Regions from separate parts of the Lysinibacillus sp. FSL P2-0066 genome, predicted to be linked through region 1. Evidence: a T-box and tRNA genes for the amino acid it is inferred to sense, from the RefSeq annotation. Region 1 holds a T-box; the other regions hold tRNA genes.

Evidence for each region. The T-box of region 1 lies ahead of argS (arginine--tRNA ligase). A T-box ahead of a tRNA ligase gene usually reads a tRNA of that ligase, here a tRNA-Arg.
Region 2: it encodes a tRNA-Arg, which carries the amino acid that the T-box ahead of argS (arginine--tRNA ligase) is inferred to sense. The anticodon was not compared.
Region 3: it encodes a tRNA-Arg, which carries the amino acid that the T-box ahead of argS (arginine--tRNA ligase) is inferred to sense. The anticodon was not compared.

Annotation. Positions count from the first base shown of each region.
Region 1 covers NZ_CP150202.1:2,210,068-2,217,168, reverse strand. The annotation lists gene argS (arginine--tRNA ligase) at 1-1,661, opposite strand, end outside; T-box leader at 1,703-1,922, opposite strand; gene MKZ14_RS10960 (FAD-dependent oxidoreductase) at 2,003-3,889, opposite strand; gene MKZ14_RS10955 (SHOCT domain-containing protein) at 4,759-5,616, opposite strand; gene MKZ14_RS10950 (hypothetical protein) at 5,750-6,355, opposite strand; gene MKZ14_RS10945 (hypothetical protein) at 6,367-6,675, opposite strand; gene MKZ14_RS10940 (hypothetical protein) at 6,938-7,101, opposite strand, start outside.
Region 2 covers NZ_CP150202.1:3,143,272-3,150,372, reverse strand. The annotation lists gene MKZ14_RS15735 (XTP/dITP diphosphatase) at 1-315, shown strand, start outside; gene MKZ14_RS15730 (metallophosphoesterase) at 328-831, shown strand; gene MKZ14_RS15725 (YdiU family protein) at 960-2,420, shown strand; gene MKZ14_RS15720 (DUF2639 domain-containing protein) at 2,529-2,690, shown strand; gene MKZ14_RS15715 (DUF2071 domain-containing protein) at 2,750-3,448, shown strand; gene MKZ14_RS15710 (hypothetical protein) at 3,445-4,095, opposite strand; gene MKZ14_RS15705 (glucose 1-dehydrogenase) at 4,189-4,935, opposite strand; tRNA gene MKZ14_RS15700 (tRNA-Arg) at 5,157-5,230, shown strand; gene MKZ14_RS15695 (hypothetical protein) at 5,443-5,997, opposite strand; gene MKZ14_RS15690 (hypothetical protein) at 6,270-6,440, opposite strand; gene MKZ14_RS15685 (DinB family protein) at 7,034-7,101, shown strand, end outside.
Region 3 covers NZ_CP150202.1:3,671,056-3,678,156, forward strand. The annotation lists gene MKZ14_RS18220 (amino acid ABC transporter ATP-binding protein) at 1-251, opposite strand, end outside; gene MKZ14_RS18225 (amino acid ABC transporter permease) at 248-958, opposite strand; gene MKZ14_RS18230 (basic amino acid ABC transporter substrate-binding protein) at 1,049-1,843, opposite strand; tRNA gene MKZ14_RS18235 (tRNA-Arg) at 2,342-2,416, opposite strand; gene clpP (ATP-dependent Clp endopeptidase proteolytic subunit ClpP) at 2,726-3,316, shown strand; gene MKZ14_RS18245 (HPr family phosphocarrier protein) at 3,371-3,628, opposite strand; gene whiA (DNA-binding protein WhiA) at 3,741-4,688, opposite strand; gene MKZ14_RS18255 (YvcK family protein) at 4,754-5,749, opposite strand; gene rapZ (RNase adapter RapZ) at 5,754-6,647, opposite strand; gene MKZ14_RS18265 (8-oxo-dGTP diphosphatase) at 6,657-7,101, opposite strand, start outside.

The DNA.
Region 1 (7,101 bases):
GGTGCTTCAATACCTAATAAGGCTAATGACTCTTTTAAAACAATGGCGACACTCTGACATAGTGCAAGACGGGATGCTTGCTGTTCATCATCTGCTACTATTTTGTGCTGTGCATAATATTTATTGAATAAGCGTGCCAATTGTAAGGCATATTTCGCTATTTGAGACGGATCAGCCTGCTCAAAAGCCATAGCTACCGTTTTGGGAAACTGTTCTAGTAATAAGATAATCGGCCAAGCCAGCTCTCCTAAAGAATTCAATATCTTACCTTGAGTCGGAGCTTTCGCTTTATCTAAAATAGAGCAAATACGCGCATACGTATACTGTACATATGGACCTGTTTCGCCTTCAAAATTCATCATCTGCTCGATTGAAAATTCAATATCGTTTAGACGATGGGATTTTAAATCATTAAAAATTACCGCTCCAACCCCCACTTGCTGTGCTACTTGCTCTTTATTTGAAAGATGAGGATTTTTCTGCTCAATATTACGCTTTGCCGTCGCAATGGCCTCAGCTAGCACATCTGCTAATAACACCACCTTGCCTTTACGAGTCGACATTTTTTTGCCATCCTTCAGCATCATGCCAAATGGGACATGCTGCAGATTCTTTGCCCAAGGATCGCCCATTTTTTCGATGACCTGAAAAAGTTGTTTAAAGTGGAGGGACTGCTCATTACCAACGACATAGAACATCTTTTCGGGCTGATAGTGCTGTTGACGATACAGGGCGGCTGCTAAATCACGCGTCGCATACAGCGTGGCACCATCCGTTTTCGTTATTAAACATGGAGGCATCTCCTCCATCTCCACAACATACGCACCGTCTGATTCTACGAGTAGCCCTTTGTCTTTTAGCGCTGTCACAACGGGCGTCATTTTGTCATTGTAAAAGGCTTCACCTGTAAAGGCATCAAAATCAATTCCTAACAGCTTATAGATTGTTTGAAACTCATCTAATGACACATCTCGGAACCATTGCCACAATGCTAGTGCCTCTGCATCACCATCCTCCAATGCTTTAAAGGCGGCACGAGCCTGTTCATTCAATGTTGGATCTTGCTCTGCCTCTTCATGAAATTTCACATAAATCTTTAGCAACTCCTTAATCGGTGACGCTGAAATAGCCTGTTTGTCCCCCCAAAGCTGATAGGCAACAATAAGCTTACCAAACTGTGTACCCCAGTCCCCTAAATGATTGATACGAATCGCTTGATAGCCATTTTTCTCTGCTATATTTGCTAAGGCATTGCCGATAACCGTTGAACGTAAATGTCCCATTGAGAAGGGCTTGGCAATATTAGGAGATGAAAAATCCAAGACGACCGTTCCCATCTTTGTTGAGCTAGTACCATATTGTTGCTTATCGCGTAGAATCTTGCTCAACACCTGTTGCGTTACCTGTTGCTGAGCTAGAAAAATATTGACATAGCCACCAACGGCTTGCACACGCTCGATACTGTCATGGTTTAATTGACTTGCTATTTGTGCTGCGATACTTTGTGGTGACTGTTTCCACACTTTTGCTAGGGTAAAGCATGGAAAGGCCACGTCCCCTAGCTCCAAGCTTTTTGGTTTTTCTAATAGTGACAATATTTCCTCCCCTGTTATTTGCTGCTTTAATACGACTGCTATACTATCGGCGATTTGTTTATTCATCTTGCTCCTCCTATCTAAATAAAAAAGCCCTCGCCTCTATAATTAGAGACGAGAGCATGATAATCCCGTGGTACCACTCTAGTTGCCATGTGACATGACCACTTTCCATTGTTAACGAGGTGACGCCCCGCTATTCTCTACTACTATTTCGAGAATCTTCTCCAAAGTGCGCTTCATTCATGGTTCCTGCATTAGGCTCCCACCATCCCTAACTCGCTTGCCAGTCTTCCCATCAATTACTCTCTTTTTCATCGAATTTTTTATGATTTTGACATATATTACAGGACTTTCTAATTGGCGTCAACCCTTTTTTACGTTGCCGTTTCAGCAAAAAACGCTCCTCACAATGAGGAACGTTCTTTTTCTACATAATGAATAACATCAGCCATAATCGCATACATCTCTTTTAATTTTAATTTCTTATTATCAGTGACTTTCTTCGCTACTTTCTCCGTGACGATTCCTTTTTCAACTAACGTATCCCAGCTAGTCGCATTGGATTCACCGATGAGGACATCAGCCAAATATTGGGCTAGCTCATCTCGCTCAATGGGTTCATCACCTTGATTATAAACTTTATTGATAACAATTTCGAGCTGATCCTTCATTTCTAATGCACTTTCTCTACCAGCACGTAGCATACTCTCTTTTAACATTTTCGCAAACTTTATTTTTGTCGCCTTACTATCTACTTTTAGGTCATTATCATAGCCACCCACTACAAGGCCGTAATTAATGAGCGTTTGAATGGCTTCATCATACCATTCTCCTTGATATGGGTACTCAATTGAAAATGAATCAACATAGGCACCTTGTTTAGCTAATTGCTTTCGTAATGTAGCGATTAATGATTTATCCTTACTCATGTCTCTAAAAGTTACATCGTGCTTCTGTGCAAGAGCAGCCGCAGTCCCAGCCGCTTCACCTGTCACCATCCCTGTTGGAACAATACGTGCACTACCAGCCGCGAGTGATGAGTAACCAGCAGAGCGTCCGACAACCAGTAAGCCATCAATGTCCTTCGGTACTAATGAACGGAATGGAATGGCATATTGCTTTGGTGATGCGATCACATAGCCGTAATCATGAGGCGTTTGCGCTTGCACATCGACTGGATAAGAGGCAATGCCAATGCTATCCCACTGATCACTATTTTTCCAAAGGTCTGCCATTGGTAATTGATACTCTGCCCAAATATGTCTTGTTTCTCGGACGTAGAGTTCTTCTGGATAGCTAACAATTTCAGCCTTTTCAAATCCTGGGAAGTTTGTTTGTAAATATTTTAGAATGTGTAACGTTTCTTTCTTCCCAGTGGCAATAGCCGCTTGTTTGGAGGATTCATTCAAGCCATCAATACCAAAAATCTGTAAGGCATTGATGAAATATTCATCATCTACACGAGCTAAGTTTAACCCTCGTAATCTTGTACCCTCTTGTAATGGCTTGTATTCATCATGCAGCTTTGTAAAGCCCCACATAACGGTATGATTTAAATTAGCACCGCCAAATACACCAGACTTAGCCGCTTTTTTTACTTCATCCCAATCGACATTTTTTAGATGCAGCATTAAAGTCACAGCCATACGCTTATCCTTTATGCCAATATCTTCTCCACCCACAAAGAATGGAACGCCTGACATGGCTGCAAAATCAGCATCCTGTGTAGCATCTATGAAAGATTTCCCCGTCACAACATATGTACCGTACTTATTTTTTAATTCCACGGACGTTAATTGTTGTTGTTTAACATTCGCTTTCACGATCTCGGTTTGCACGGATAAAGTTAAGTTGGGCTCTTCATCGATCAGCTTTTTAAAGGCTGCCTTAGCACCTACAATGCCAAAAGCGTCATTCCCTCTAACAAGCTCATGCCATTCCTTAAATATTCCCTCACTTATCGAGTTGTTATGGCCATCACGAGGAATGTCGAGGAAATTCAGCATACCATATGTAAATAATCCACCTAACTCTTGTCGTTTTTCGACCAACAATGTTTTTGCACCATTTCGAGCAGCAGCAACAGCAGCAGCAACACCCTCTGGTTCACCACCGATGACAATAACATCATATTCTGCCTCTATATGTTCAATTGGTTCTGGCTTTTTATACTCATCCACTAATTTATTGTATGCCATAGAGTTTGTTATTTCTTTAATAAAATAGTAGCTACCAAACCCAAGTAAAACTACTATTACACAAGTGGCTGTCCATAATAAGCCCTTACCCATAATATACCTCCAATTGTTAAATTTACCATCAATGTGTTTGTTTAATCATCATTCCCGCCTCAAGGGCTGAATGTCCTAGTTGAACGCAGGCATATCATTACCACAAATGAATAATTTTTTAGCTTATAGCATTCTCTATGAAATTATCATCAAGATAAATGAATGAAATCATTTATGAGGATTGTGATGTTTTTAGTCTAACATTAGCAACACCAATCTAGGATAAATGAAAGAGCCACGAGTAGCTGGCATTCAAAACGGGGATGGTCTTGTGGGCACCAGTGATGATTTACTTGACATATAAACAGTCAGAATCATTTTAGACGAAACCTTTGTGAATAAGCAACTAAAATCCCCATGGAAAATGATGTCATTTTTCTATTCTTTTTCAAAAATAGTTAATCACACTACAATAGACGCTCCACTCTCAAAGAAAGTTACACCAAATTTAATTTTTTTATTGTATCTTTATTCAGTTTATGTTTAACAAAAAATGTGGAAAGAACGCCAAACCTTGATTTAATAATGTTTATAGACTATGGAACATATTTCATGCTATACTAGAGCCATTGTGAAAAAAGGAGGAACTTGCATGATTCAAGTTAGTAATGTAGGTCTTCGCTATGGCGATCGTAAACTATTTGAAGACGTAAATATAAAATTCACTTCTGTCTAGTTTAACTAAATCATTAGCGAAGAAACGTTGATATATAGAGGTTTATATGGATTAAATTCGTTTGTAAGGTAGAAAAACATCTACTAATTAAATTTAATTACCTTTTATATTCCAACTATACACTATTTATTGCTACGTTTTCAAGTTTCTAATCAATAAAAAAAGAGGGAAATTACCCCTCTAATATAATCCTTTATAATCTATTCAGTATTTTCTGTTTTTGTTTATTAAATTCATCATCGGTTAAAATACCATCTATATTTAACTGCTTTAACTCTTTTAATTTATCAGACATATTAACTGTTTCCGAAGTGGTGGAATTAGAAGGAAGTTTTTCACTTGAATTATCTGCTTTAATAATATGAGTCAAAATACCATACCATTCCTTACAAACCATCATTGCGTCTTTATGGTTTGTAATTTGTAAACCAGTATCTACATTAGAAGAAAAGAAATTAACAATATAGATCGGATTATGGACATCATTAACAGTTATTAGTAAATTAATTTGTTTAACATCTTCTGTTGTAGTTTTGCTTCCAGAAGTACCACCAATTATCGCCCCTATTCCCCCTGCTAATACTCCACCAACCAATGCCCCACCTAGTTGTGAACTTCTTGATGTTTTAGTTACTGAAACTCCGTCTACCATTATTTCAACAGATAAAATATCTTTAAATGGTAGCAAAATAAATTTAAAATCATATTTACTTGATGTTTTTGACAAAAAAACAACATTTTTTATAGTGTTTAACCATAACCCCATTTGCTTATTGGTATCATCCAACACAATTTTTGATTCATAATTATATGCAATATATGATTTTGTATCTATTAATGTACCCTTTTCAGGATTAACAATATCCATTTTTTTATCTATTTCTTGTTTCAATTCAGTAATCCTATTAGAAGCCAATTTAAATCCAACAATAATACCTGCAAACACAAAAATACTAAAAACTATCCATGCAAATCCGCCTAAAGTAGGCGCTAAAATGAATAATAAAAATAACCCAACTAATTGAATCATGCATCCTGTGAAATAACCCATAATACCACTCCCAATGTATTTTGTAGTTATATATTACCAATAAAAACAAAGTCAGGAAACACCTATTTTTATGGGCGTGTGAAAATTGATATGGTAGCGTACAAAATAAAAAGTTAGGGGTATCCGCTTCTTGTCAATACTTTTCTAATCTTAAGTTAATTAATCCTTTCTTACTATAATCCACATTGATAATACGGAATGGTTTACCATATATATCTACCTTTTCATATGTACTTTCATTTAATTTAAAATATCCTCGAGATGCATCATTATCTTTTACTGTAATTTCATAAATAGGTTTAGTTAGATTAATCGCTTCATTAGATGAGATTGAAAAATCTTTGTATTTTAAAATACAATTTATATAACCTTTTAACACTTCTCTATCTTCATATACTGGACGTCCTAAATGGTCATTTCCTATTTTTACTTTCTCTATTACAATCCACGGTACAGCATAGTTACAATACTCTAATGTTCCCTTATACTTCCCCCCACGCATTTCTAAAACGTCAGACGTAACCATGTAGATATTATCGCTATGCTCATTGATCTTAGTATAGTCACCACTCTTAAATAATTCTAAGGAATGGATATGATAACTACTATTAGGGCTAAATGTAGAATTGCTAATAAATGCATTAATCGAAAATGGATTTTCCTCATAAAAGTTAAAATTATATGGAGTTTGGATTGACTTGATCGTATCTTTAATTAATTTATCATCTAATAACTTCATATAATCACCTCTCAATTGTAAAAAAGGAATGTGCTGCTACTATTATTGCTTACTTTAATCTGTCTAATCTTATTGTCTAGTTGGTCTATACGTGCCCTCAATGACTCATGGAGTTCACTCACTGTAAGGTCGTCTAGTTTTATTGACTTCATTAGCGTTATATCGTTAGCCACTCCCTCTAACACTGATAGAGCAGTAGCATAGATACCTTTTAAGTTAGATGTATCATTTGTATTATATGTATCAGTTGCTTGTAGTCCGTTCTCTGCAAGGTATATAGTTAACTGCTTATCATCTAACTCAATGCCTTGTATGTCCATCTTCAATCGTTGTAAATTAGTAATATTCATTCAATCATCCTTTCTAATTGTTAAATTCATATGCATACAATATACAGTTTTTACTTCCGATAATATAAGATTATGTAAACTAAAAGTAAGTAAGAAGTATTGATATATCAACGTTTGTCTACTGTACACAACTTTACCTTTATACATTTTTTATACATCATTGATATATCAACGTTTTTAGAATACTAAATACTAAGTAGTCACATGAAATCATGCATAAAATTATGTGGTTTTATACATTACCATTTCTTTCAATATTAGTTACTCGATCATCTAATGAATTTAATCCTTGTTCTAATGAAACTAATGACTTCTCCACTTGTAATAATGATTTAGAAGTTTGTTCCTGTATCTTATTTGATTCGGATAGATGCTCCATTAACTTATTCTCACGTT
Region 2 (7,101 bases), 930 kb from region 1:
GACGATGAAGCAAATATGATTAAACTATTAGAAAATTTACAAGGTGTCGAAGATGACAAACGTACAGCACGTTTTTGCTGCTGTATTGCAATTGCAGGACCTGATTTTGCAACAACAACAGTATTTGGTACATGTGAAGGCGTTATTGCCCATGAAAAGCGTGGAACGAACGGCTTTGGCTATGATCCAATCTTTTTCGTGCCAAGCTTAAATCGAATGATGGCTGAGCTTTCACCAGAGGAAAAAGGCTCAATTTCTCACCGAGGCAATGCCATCCGCAAGTTAAAGGAGCAATTACCGAATCTTATCAAATAAGAGGTGATATCCATGAAAATGCTTGTTATGAGCGATACACATGGTGATAGCCATGTCATCGAAAAGGTTAAAGGTTTTTATCCTGAAATAGATGTTGTGGTTCATTGTGGAGATAGTGAACTTCCCTATTCACATGAGGCATTAGAAGGATTGAAAAAAGTACGTGGAAACTGTGATCGTGAAAAAGCTTTCCCTGAAGAAGAAATTTTCACTGTCCAGGATGTGAAAGTTTATGTAACACATGGTCATTTATTCAATGTGAAAAATTCCATCTTGTCATTGTCCTATCGTGCAAAAGAAGTAGGAGCACAGATCGTTTGTTTCGGTCATTCTCATATACTCGGTGCCGAAATGATGGATGGCATCTTATTTTTAAATCCGGGCAGCTTATTAAAACCACGAGGCCGTAAAGAGAAAAGCTTTGCTGTTGTGGAAATCAATGCAACATCTTTTAAAGTTGATTGCATGACAGATGACAATCAATGTATGGCTACATATACATTTGAGCGACAATAATAGGGGGAATCCGCATGACTACAAAGTATGCGGATTTTTATTTGGGCTGCTGATAATGGTAAAATTGCCTATGAATGATTAATGCTGAAATAGCAAAAATAAATCGTAAAGGCAATAAAGGAGAAAACATGAAAAAAACAATTGGCTGGCATTTTGATAATAGTTACGTTCAACTACCAAGTATTTTTTATTCCGACATTTCGTTAAATCCTGTCCGTTCACCAAAATTGATCTTATTAAATGAGTCAGTTGCAGCATCACTTGGGTTAGACATTCAGACTTTAAAGAGTGAGGAAGCATTAGCCGTTTTAGCTGGTAATACAATCCCAGAGGGTGGCGAACCGATTGCACAGGCTTACGCAGGGCATCAATTTGGTCATTTTAATATGCTAGGTGATGGTAGAGCTCTATTATATGGGGAGCAAATCACACCTCAAAATGAACGGTATGACATCGCTCTAAAGGGATCGGGTAGAACACCTTATTCTCGGGGTGGAGATGGGCGAGCCGCCTTAGGTCCAATGCTAAGGGAATATATTATTAGTGAAGCGATGTTTGCGCTAGGGATTCCCACTTCACGTAGTCTAGCAGTAGTCACTACAGGTGAAATGATTATTCGAGAAACGGAACTACCAGGCGCTATTGTCACACGAGTTGCAAGTAGTCATTTGCGGGTAGGGACATTTCAATATGCTGCGCAATGGGGGACAGATGAGGAGCTACAGCTCTTAGCTGATTATGCATTAGAACGACATTACCCAGCTAATAGTGGCGATCAAAATCGTTATCTTTATTTGCTACAGGAAGTCATAAAGAAACAAGCGACCCTTATAGCAAAGTGGCAGTTAGTGGGCTTTATTCATGGCGTCATGAATACCGATAATATGACCATTAGTGGTGAAACCATTGATTATGGTCCTTGTGCATTCATGGACGTCTATGATCCAGCGACTGTGTTTAGCTCGATTGATCGCCAAGGACGCTATGCTTATGGAAATCAGCCCAACATTGGTGGCTGGAATTTAACGCGCTTAGCTGAGTCCTTACTACCTTTAATTGATGATGATCAAGAAAAAGCCATTCAACTGGCACAAGAAACGCTACAACAGTATCCAAAATTATATGTAGAAAATTGGTTGGAAGGAATGCGTGCAAAGCTAGGCATTTTTAATGAGGAGCAAGAGGACATCAAGCTTGTTGAAGAGCTTCTTCAGCTTATGCAGCAATACCAAGCAGATTATACGAATACATTTATTGCCTTAACGTTTGAGCAATTGGAGGATTCGCCTTTATTTAACGCCTCAGCTTTTAAGGACTGGCATCACAAATGGCAAGCTCGATTAGCGAGACAGCAGCAAACAAAAGACATGTCACAGCAATTAATGCGTCAACATAATCCAGCTATTATTCCGCGTAACCACAGGGTAGAAGAAGCTTTGGAAGCGGCTGTAGAACGAGGCGATTATAGTGTGATGAACAACTTACTAAAAGTCCTAGCTCAGCCTTATGCCCATACGAAAGAGCAACAAGCATACGCTTCATTACCTGAACCGACGAATCAACCATATCGTACGTTTTGTGGCACATAAGTAAAAACGAGAGTTATTTATTCTCTCGTTTTTTATTTGTATAAAGGCACTCTACCGTATTCAAACGCATATTCTATGTATGAATAAAGATAAAGGAGAATAGGGTCGGTGCATAAGTATTCAAAGGGTTGGTTTGTCAAAGTATTGCGTGCTCATGGAATAATGGTTCATCCTCAATTTAAAAGTCATTTAGGCTTATATAAAGAATCTGAATTACGAAATTTATATTATCGTTATGTCGAAATAGAGTCTGCTGAGCAAAATCAATAGACCGTTTGTTTGAATAACTCCTTTCTAGGAAAAACTAGTGATTAGAAAGGAGTTTTACGATGTGGATGATGACTCAAACATGGCAAGATGTTCTATTTTTACATTGGCCGATAGACCCTCAAGAACTCGAAAAACATGTACCTAAAGAACTGAAGCTCGATCTCTTTGAACAAAATGCCTGGCTTAGTGCTGTAGTTTTTAAAGTTTATCGACATCGGCTACGCTTTCTACCACCTCTTCCGGGGATGAATACCTATTTACAATTGAATGTCCGAACATATGTGGAGTATAACGGCATGAAAGGCATCTATTTTTTTCATTTAGATGTGACGAATAATTTCTTATCAAAAATTACGGCAATAGGTAGCTTGCCATATCGCCATTCCAACATCCTAGTAAAACAAAGAGGAAATCACTATTCATACACAAGCCATTACAAAGCATGTGACGAAAGATTGAGGGTTATTTATACAATAGGAGACAAGACCAATACTAATTTTGACCGATGGATTGTAGAGCGCTACCATTCATGGGCGAAATGGAAGGATACACTTTTTCGCATTGATATTCACCACTCCACATGGGAATTAAAGCGAGCCAACGTAACGATTCAAAGCAATACATTAGCCTCTTTTATGAAGGGTAGTCTTCAGGGCATACAGCCTCATGCTCATTATGCCAAAAACAAAACGGCGAGAGTTTTTCCTCCAGCAGTTGAGCGTAAAATGGTCATAAATGCATCAAGATTTTTACATTAAAAGAGGTAACAAAATTGCATCACGATGGCACTGGCAATCATATCTGACATCGCAAGTGCCTCTGCTTCAATTTCATCAAATACGTCTACATCTGCCTGAAAATCTTTTTGTATCATCGTGACAGCTTCATTTTTCGTTAAAGCTAAATGCGTATAAAACATTTTTTGTACTGCCTCTCTACTTAGGTATGGATTGATTGTATGCAAAAAGAAAGCAATATCATCTGCATTACGATACCATTCCTTTTCTTTTGCTTCTGCTGTGGTAGCGTCACCTTTCGCAGCAGCTGTCACTAATTGAGCCGCAATTACCAGATGCTCTTTAATTAAAGCTGCATAACGATCCGCCACGGAGTCCCCATAAAAGGGGCGTAAACAATTCCCTAAATCGGTTGCATTGCGTAGCAAACGCTGCTGCACAAAGGGTAAATCAGGCAAATTAAACACAATGCTAATAATAGTCATCCGTGTCCAATTTACATGCTCCATCCAAAGTAAGCGATTCATAGCCATAAAGTCTGCTTCGCCTTTACTAATACAGCGTCGGTAATCATTTGACTGTAAAAAGTGACGAATCGGAGCCGTATACTGCGTATAGGGGGCATGATACAGCTGGCTTAATGAAAAACCATTTGAATAGGGGTACAAGGCTTCACTCCTTCTTGTTCTATCTCCTACAGTAGCATACTCCAAGGAATCTCAGAGTATGAAGAACAAGAAAGAAAAGAACAGACGACAAAATTACGCTTCATACATCATTTTCTTCGTCATGCCACCATCAACTGTAAGATTAATACCTGTTACAAAGTTATTCATCGGGTTTGTTAAATAGAGACAAGCCTGTGCAATATCTTCAGGCAGACCAACCCTTCCTGACAAATGCTGCGCATGATCGATTGGCCGTAGTGCCTCGTAATCACCTGTTTCAATCCACCCAGGTGAAATACAATTCACCGTAATTTGATCTGGCCCTAAAGATCGCGCTAAAGCATGTGTTAACGCTATGATACCACCCTTTGTAGCCGCATAAGCTTCTGTATGAGGCTCCGACATTTCAGCACGCGTAGAGGCCAGCGAAACAATAGAACCACCCTTTGCATTATGCCGCATCACTTTTGCAGCCTCTCTGGCACAGAAAAAGGTACCCGTTAAATTCGTCTGCAACAAATCCTGCCACTCATCAAACGTCACCTCATAGGGAGATTGATGCTGAAACTTCCCAGCATTATTAATTAATATATGAATGGTCCCATATTGCTCAACAGCTCGCTGCATCAAATGAATTATATCCTGTTCCTTTGTCACATCCGTTGGAACAAATAATGCAGAGTAGCCTTGAGCAAGCATATCCTGTTCTAACTGTTGACCTAAGCCTGCATTCAAATCAGCAATCACCACTTTTGCGCCTTGTTGTGCATATGCGAGTGTAATGCCCTTTCCAATCCCTTGTGCACCACCAGTGACAATAACGACTAAATCTTTAAACATCCTCATACCTCCTACTTTTTTATCGCCAATAGTGTAGCAAATATTTTGCTATCCGTCCTGCTAAGTGGGTGAGGAAATGGTATAATGGATGCTGTAGCAACATATGATAAAAAATATGAGGCAAACCTTGCCTGCATAGTAAAATTAATGTTGACATTATGCTATAAAGTACATATAATAAATATTGTCCTTCCTATGGAATACATAAGAAACGACATCATGTCTCAGTAGCTCAGCTGGATAGAGCAACGGCCTTCTAAGCCGTCGGTCGGGGGTTCGAATCCCTCCTGGGACGTCAAGCGAAGCCTTACAGCCACAACGGTTGTAAGCCTTTTTATTTTTATACATTGATGTATAAGTCTCTCGATAGTGCCTAAGAGGTGCCAAAATCAGTCTTTTTCATCGAAAAGTTTATCAAAATGAGAACTAGCTCGTTGATCTGTTTCTTGTAAAGTGGTATTAAATGTGAAACAAGATAGTCCAGAGACAGTCCTGCTAAGAATGTTTTTAAAATAAACTAGAAAAGAAATTTTTCGTAGTGCTAACAATTGAATTAAAAGTAGAGGAAATGAAATTAATAGCAGCACTTATTGCATTTTTTACAGTTTCCACAACAGTAACAAAAACATTTAAAACTTTATCCATAATATCTTGTATAAAGGCACCGACTTTATCAGCAATAGTAAGGATTAGTGTTTGAGCTGCAGGATGCTCTTCACCAAAATCTATCAACGAATCGTAGTATTTATTGATCATGTCTTCCGATTTTTTTAAAGCTTCCTCTTTTTTCTTCCGCATATTTTCAAAAAAAGCTGTTTGATTTTTATCATTCTCTAACTGCTTAACATTTTCTTTTAAGTCTAATTCTTCTTGCACATAAAAACTATTAACGTTCTCCTGATATTCTTGTGTTAGTTTTTGTAATTCATCAGGTGCGTCTGATAATGAAGGAGCTTGAAGTCCAATGAACGCTGCTAAAGAAAATTCATTGGTTTGCTCTCCCGTATAAGCATCTCTCATTTGATTCATAATACTACTAAAATTTTTTACTGCTACTGTCATAATTATTCCTCCTAGTAATTTAATTGTTGAAACAACTATAGATTATCAATAAAAGGTTAAAATTAGGTTAAAAAACATAAATTTACTTTTTTGTTTTAATATATAATATACTGGCGATGAGATAAGTTAATTAAAATAATCTGTATTTAATAATAGTAGAAAGACCACTCCATGATGGGTGGTCTCAATCATTATATAGCGTTACATGATGTGGAGAAAATTAAAAAAGACCATCTCTAATAGAGTGGTCAAAAATACTAACTTGTCTTACATTATAATGAAGTTGACTTACCTTTTTTCTCATCCACAATAAGGTCTTCTTCACGTTGTGGGCGAGGGGCTTCCGTACGCCCATTAGGTTTTTTTGGGTCTGCTCCACTAGTAAATGATTGTTTTGTTGGCTCGTCTGTTGCAAACTCTGTATTTTTTTTGTCTCGTTTCATGTCGACACCTCCTAAAGATATTATTTATCTTATCCAATAAAATATCCCTTGTTTATTTCTACTTCCTATTTAAATATTTCAGATCATCCCAAGATTATGTAAGGAAAATTTGGTAGGAAATTTCTGATGTTTGGATTTTGCATAAAATAATTGATTATTTAGAAAAAATGAATTTTTATGTTAAAATAAACCAAAGAAAACATTTTAGAAAAGTATCGGCGCTTTGATTGGAGGTTGAACAGGTGGATGAGAAGAAGAAGGGGAAATTACAAATCCTCGTAATAATTTTAATGATATTACTTTTGGTTGCAACGTTTGTTTTATTTTTCATAGGTAAATATATGTTGGCATTTATTTTATTTGGAATTTTTATGCTAATACTAAATTTTATTAGTAGCTGGAAAAACCTAGATAATGCAGATTACGTTTATAGAAAAATTCATAAGAGTAACCAGAAGTGGTAATTACTAAACATTTAGCTTAGGATACTTATAGTGCTTATTTGGATAGCTGAAAGAGCAAAGAAGGATTCCTCACTTTATATGAAGAAATAGTGAGTTATAATGTTTTTCAACAACTACGGAGGTGCTTTTTTGCAAACATTTTTTAAATATAATTGGCTAGTTAGGGAAGACTGGTTTCGTTGGTGTGAAGAGTTGAC
Region 3 (7,101 bases), 1.5 Mb from region 1:
TGGAACACCATACCTACTTCAGCGCGAATTTCATTGATATTCGTTTTAGGGTCGTTAATTTTTACATTTTCAATATAAATAGCACCATCCGTTACTTCTTCTAACATATTGATGCAACGGAGAAATGTACTTTTTCCTGAACCAGACGGCCCAATAACACAGACAACTTGTTTTTCTTGAATTTCATAATCGATTCCTTTTAATACTTCAAGCTTGCCAAAGTATTTGTGTAGGTTTTCAATTTTTATCATCTAGCTTCCCGCCCTTCTACCTTAGCTTTACGAGGGACATAGCTATTGCTAAATCGTTTCTCGATAAATGCCACAATTTTCGTTACACCATATGTTAAAACTAAATATAATAATGCTGCAACGATATACGGTTCCCAGAAGCGGAAGCTTGCACCAGCTACGACCTTACTAGCGTATAAAATATCTGGTGCTGCAATTACTGTTACGAGTGAAGAATCTTTTAATAATGCGATAAATTCATTTCCTAATGGTGGAATCATCCGTCTAAATGCTTGAGGTAAAATGACCTTACGCATCGCTTGGTTATGCGTTAATCCAAGAGAGCGAGCAGCCTCCATTTGTCCTTTTGCAATACTTTGGATCCCTGCACGGAAAATTTCTGCATTATAAGCAGCACAGTTTAAAATAAGCGCTGTAATCCCTGATACCATATAGCCTAAAGAATGACCAAAAATTGTTGGAATAACTGCTAAGTGAATTAACAAGATTTGTACAAGCATCGGTGTTCCACGGAATAAATCGATATATAGTTTAGATGGCCAATAGATCCATTTTTTACTCGATAATTTTCCAAGGCCTAAAAATAGCCCTAATAGAATACCGCCAAAATAACCACTAAGTGTCAAAATAAGTGTTACGCCAATACCTCGTATAAACATATCTCGGTAGTTCCAGACAATGTCCCAGCGTAAGTCAAAGATGTCCATCCGAAAACCCCATTCCCCTTTAAATTACGATTAATAAATGAGCCGTTAGCACAGTTACTATGTTAGTAGCATCATGTCATTCATTTCTTACTAAAAATCAGTACCTGTAATTTCTTTTAATTTACCGTTTTCTTTAATCTTTTTAAGACCTTCGTTTAATTTATCTAGTAATTCTTTATTGCCTTTTTGAACCATGAAGCCATAGTATTCTTTTTCGAATGCGTCATCTTCAATTACTTTTAGTTTTTGATCTGGATGAGCCTTAATATATTCATAAACGACTGCGTTATCTCCGATAGCTGCATCAACATTACCATTTAGCATCTCTTGAATAGCGATTGGCTGACTTTCAAAAGCCATAATATTTGTACTTGCTTCCCCTTGAAGCTTTTTCGCCGCCATATGACCAGTAGCATTAATTTGTACTGATACTTTTTTATCTTTTAATTCATCAAGAGATTTAATTTTTGAATCTTCTTTCACAACAATTAATAACTGAGACTCATAGTATGGTTCTGTAAAATCAAATGATTCTTTACGTTCTTCCGTAATTGTGATCCCTGAAGCACCGATATCTGTTTCACCGTTTTTAATTGTTTGGAACACTGGCTCCCATCCAATATTATTCCACTCAACCTCAAAGTCCATCTCATCTGCAATTGCTTGTAGAATATCGACATCAATCCCTACAATTTTCCCTGAATCGTCAACAGATTCAAATGGTGCAAAAGTGGCCTCAGTACCTACTTTATAGACCTTTTTGCCATCTCCACCATCTTCTGAAGAAGAGCTACCTGAAGATGCCCCATCTTTTGTACCACATCCTGCAAGCGCTAATGTTAATGCCGCAATAATCATCAGTAACATCCAACCTGTTTTTTTCATTATATTTCCCCCTAGTTCGATAATTTTCCAAATTACGTATTATTTTTCGCAATTCGGAAATGTTAGACTATTAGGTCAATTATATTAACATTATAGTATTTAGACAACAACTTTTCGCATAAAACTAAATATTTTTTCATATAAATTTATATGAAATTCATATAATTTGAAAAAACATGTATAAATAACAAGAAAATAAACCTAAAACTAATATATATACAATGAGAACCATGCCAAATTTCGATAAATTTAGGCAAAAAAAAAGAATCCCCTCAGATAGGATTCTTTTTTTTTCGACTATTGCTAGTCTCACGTACAGTATGTTCACTAAAAAATAATTTGGAGTTGTTGCTTTTTTGAAGGTTTGAAAGGAATAAATAGGGGAATAATGCCAACTAGGACAGTATTCCCTATTCTTCCTCTCGATCTCCAGTAAGCAGGCTGCTAAACTACTTATTAGGAGATGAGCTATAACAGTATATCAATTAATCAGTAAAATGGCGCCCTCGGAGGGAATCGAACCCCCAGTGCAAGAACCGGAATCTTACGTGTTATCCATTACACCACGAGGGCAAAAGACACAAAAAAAAAGTACTCACTCTAGGCTTACGAAAAGCATGATGTAGATAACCCTCATTTTTGAAGCATACCTGCAAAATAGTGTTCTGTACTTTAAACCTTATAACCTTAATCATTATACAAGCCTATCCTATATAATTCAACCATAGATTGCAAAAACAATTTATTTTTTTTAATTTCACTTTAGCAGGGTTAATATTTGACCTTCCCTGACTATAATGTGTATGATAAGGATACAGCTGAAATACAAAGGAAAATTTTCAGCAAAGGTATTCGAATTTAGCTTTTTAAGGAGGATTTAACATGAATTTAATTCCTACAGTTATTGAACAAACTAGTCGTGGTGAGCGTGCATATGACATTTATTCACGTCTACTTAAAGACCGTATTATCCTTTTAGGAAGTGCCATTGATGACAATGTTGCCAACTCCATTGTCGCTCAGCTTCTTTTCCTACAAGCAGAAGATCCAGATAAAGATATCTCTCTTTACATTAATTCACCTGGCGGATCCATTACGGCTGGTATGGCAATCTATGACACAATGCAAATTATTAAACCACAGGTACAAACAATTTGTATTGGTATGGCTGCATCAATGGGTGCTTTCCTACTTGCAGCTGGAGAACCTGGTAAACGTTTTGCCTTACCAAATGCTGAAGTTATGATTCACCAACCACTAGGTGGTGCGCAAGGGCAAGCGACAGAAATTGAAATTGCTGCTAAACGTATTTTATTCTTACGTGAAAAATTAAATGGCATTTTATCTGAACGCACTGGTCAACCACTTGAAGTCATTGCAAGAGACACAGATCGTGATAACTTCATGACTGCTGAACGTGCAAAAGAATATGGCTTAATTGACCACATTATGCATCGTAGCGATAATAAATAAAAAAGAGAAGGCATCACAGAATTGCTCTGTGATGCCTTTTGTATTTATTGAATGTTAATCTTCGTTTTCAATAATTGTTGCCAACGCTGTAACCGCTTGCTCAGCATCGTTACCTTCACTGCTTAAAGTCACTTCAGTACCTTTAGCAACTGCTAAGCTCATGACACCCATAATGGATTTGGCATTTACTTTTTTCTCGTCTTTTTCTAGAAAGATATCAGCACTAAAACGATTTGCTTCCTGCACAAATAGTGCTGCTTGTCTAGCTTGTAGTCCTAATTTTAATTTAACCTGGACTCTTCTCTCAATCATTCTCAAAACTCCCCTTCACTACCGTTCATCTATTAGTTTTATCTTACCTTACTTACAGGCAAAAGAACAATAAGCGATTAGCATGACATTCATACCTGAAAAGTATGATAACTTAACCACCTATTTTTTCACCACGCCTTAATGCATCCGCAATCTCATCAATTTTTCTCAATCGATGGTTAACACCAGATTTACTAACCGTTCCACTAGATACCATTTCACCAAGCTCTTTCAATGTCACATCTTGGTATTCAACACGGAGACGAGCTATTTCACGAAGCTTCTCTGGTAGTTGATCAAGACCAATTGAATTTTCAATAAATCGAATATTCTCTACCTGCCGTAATGCTGCACCAATGGTTTTATTTAAATTGGCAGTTTCACAGTTCACAATACGGTTGACACTATTACGCATATCTCGCAAAATCCGAACATCTTCGAATTTCATCATAGCCTGATGTGCGCCAACAATATTAAGGAAATCTGAAATTTTTTCCGCTTCCTTTAAGTACGTCACAAAGCCTTTTTTACGTTCGATTGTTTTGGCATTGAGTTCAAATTCATTCATCAAATCCATTAATGCTTCACCATGCTCTTTATATAAAGAATAAACCTCTAAATGATAAGCCGATGTTTCTGGATTATTGACAGAACCTCCTGCTAAAAAGGCTCCCCTTAAATAAGCTCTTTTTTGGCCACTCTTTTGAATGAGCTTTCTTGAGATAGTATGGTTAAATTGAAAGTCGTCTGAGATGATTTCTAAATCAATTAATAGCTCACGCGCACCTTCTCTTACACGACATATATACACATTATTTTTTTTCAATCGCATTTTCTTTCGAACAAGTAATTCCACATTGTACGGATACAATTTTTTCATAATCGTATATAGTCTTCTGGCTATTGCAGCGTTTTCGGTTTGCACGTCTAAGCTTAGTTGTTTATTTGCAAAGGATAATGAACCATTCATACGAATTAGGGCAGAAACTTCTGCTTTCATACAATGATCGTCCGCTTCTATTTGTGTCAATTCTTTTTTTGTTTCAGAAGCAAAAGACATATCACGCCCCCCTTTCAATCATGATTTCTATGTATATGTTCATCTTACCATATACAATAAAGCCATTATGTTTCTATTATTGGTCCTCTTACTTTTTGATGGTAAATATCAGCATAATCTACCAGCCATTCTGCAACATTCGTAGCATTATGGCGAACCGTTCCATCTGGTCGAATTGTAGCAATGTCCCGTTTAATAACTTCTAATCCCATACTTTCAAGCTTTGCTACATCAAATGTTACTGGTTCCGCTCTTTCTTCTTTATACAATTCTTTTACAGGGTTCGGTAGTTCTTCATCATTTACTAAAATGGAATCGATAAAATCATGGCCAACATGCTTATGTATGGCTGTTACATGATCGCCTGCTGTATAAGAAATAGTTTCGCCCTTTTGTGTCATTAAATTACAAACATATATTTTTCTTCCTTTAGCCTTAACAACTGCTTCTCCTATTTCCTTCACAAGCAAATTCGGAATAATACTTGTATATAGGCTTCCTGGTCCTATTAAAATATAGTCTGCACGAAGTATTGCACGAATAGCTTCTGGTAACGGTTGCACATTTTCAGGTACTAAAAAAACGCGATTAATGCGTTTGGTCGCTGTCGGGATTTTTGATTCGCCCTCTATAATTGAGCCGTCATCAAGTACAGCATGTAGGGTGATTTTTTTATTAGCAGCTGGAATTACTCGACCATGAACTTTTAAAACCTTTCCCATCTCACTTATAGCATGACTGAAATCTCCGGTAATATCAGTAAGGGCTGTAAGCATTAAATTTCCTAAGGAGTGGCCTCGTAAATCTTCAGATGCCGAAAAACGGTATTGAAACATTTGCTCTACAAGGGGCTCAATATCTGATAATGCTGCAATCACGTTGCGTACATCACCAGGTGGTGGGATATCATAATCATCACGTAAACGACCTGAAGATCCACCATCATCTGCTACTGTTACAATAGCAGTTATATCAAATGGGTGATGCTTCAGCCCGCGAAGTAACGTGGAAAGCCCTGTGCCACCACCAATTACCACAAGCTTTGTTTGCTTTTTCCCCATTCACTCATTCCTTTCTACGATTAATATCACGATGCGTAATAACCGTATTTTCCTTGCCCGCAAAATATGCACCAAAAAATTCTGCTAATGTCACGGAGCGATGCTGGCCCCCAGTACATCCAAAAGCAATAACAAGCTGTGATTTGCCTTCTTGTCGATAGAGCGGAATCATAAAGTCTAATAAATCCGTTAGTTTTTGTATTAGTATTTGTGTATCTTCCAACGCTAACACATAAGAAGATACCTCCGTTTGAAGACCCGTTTTTGGACGTAGCTCCTCCACATAGTACGGGTTTTTAAGGAAACGAACATCAAACACTAAGTCTGCATCAATCGGCATTCCATGTTTAAAGCCAAAAGACATAATATTAACGGTAAAAATAGTATCTGCCTCACTCGCAAATTCTTTGACGATTTTTTCACGTAATTGCTTTGGTTTCATGTTAGATGTGTTATAAACAAAATTGGCACGACCTTTTACGACAGATAAAAGTTCTCGTTCCTGTTTAATCCCATCTAGAGGTAAACCATTCACTGCTAATGGATGTGCACGTCTTGTTTCTTTATAACGTCTGACTAATGTGGCATCATCTGCATCTAAAAATAAAATACGAGCAACAATATCGCCTTCTTTTAGTATATGGTCTAATGCGCCAATTAGAGCATCAAAAAAGTCGCCTCCGCGCATATCCATCACTGCTGCAATTCGAGTACTGTTTTTACCAGAATCCCTTAGTAAGGTTAAAAAAGTTGTAAGTAACGCAGGTGGTAAATTATCAATACAGTAATACCCTAAATCCTCAAAGCTTTGAATAGCTACTGTTTTCCCAGCCCCAGACATTCCTGTAATAATAACCAATTCATGTGTACTTTGTTGGCCTTCAACCACCACTGTCATGCAACTCCTTTATTGTTCTTTTGAAATTTGTATTTTTTGATGAAGTAATTCAAAATCCGTTGTATAGTCAAACGTGCCATACTGAATGCCTGATTGCGAAACAGCAAATTGTAAATTAGTTCGATCTCCTTCAGCCATTGGCAAATGTGCTAAATCCTCTACTGGGTGCCATGCAAGTTTGCCTTCTCTTGTTTCTTCAAATGGTACTCCATCTACATCCTTTGCAACAAATGTATAGAGCATCCATTCATCCACTACATCATTGTTTTCTTTAATGATCATCGTATAAACACCCTTTAAATGAACATGTAAAGGTGTGACATTTGTCTCTTCTTGAAACTCACGAATAGCAGCCTCAAAGATTGACTCGCCGCTCTCCATTTTCCCTCCTGGAGCTACATACCAGCCTCGTCTTGGTTTCTGAAGTAATAATACTTTACCGTCTTTTACGGCA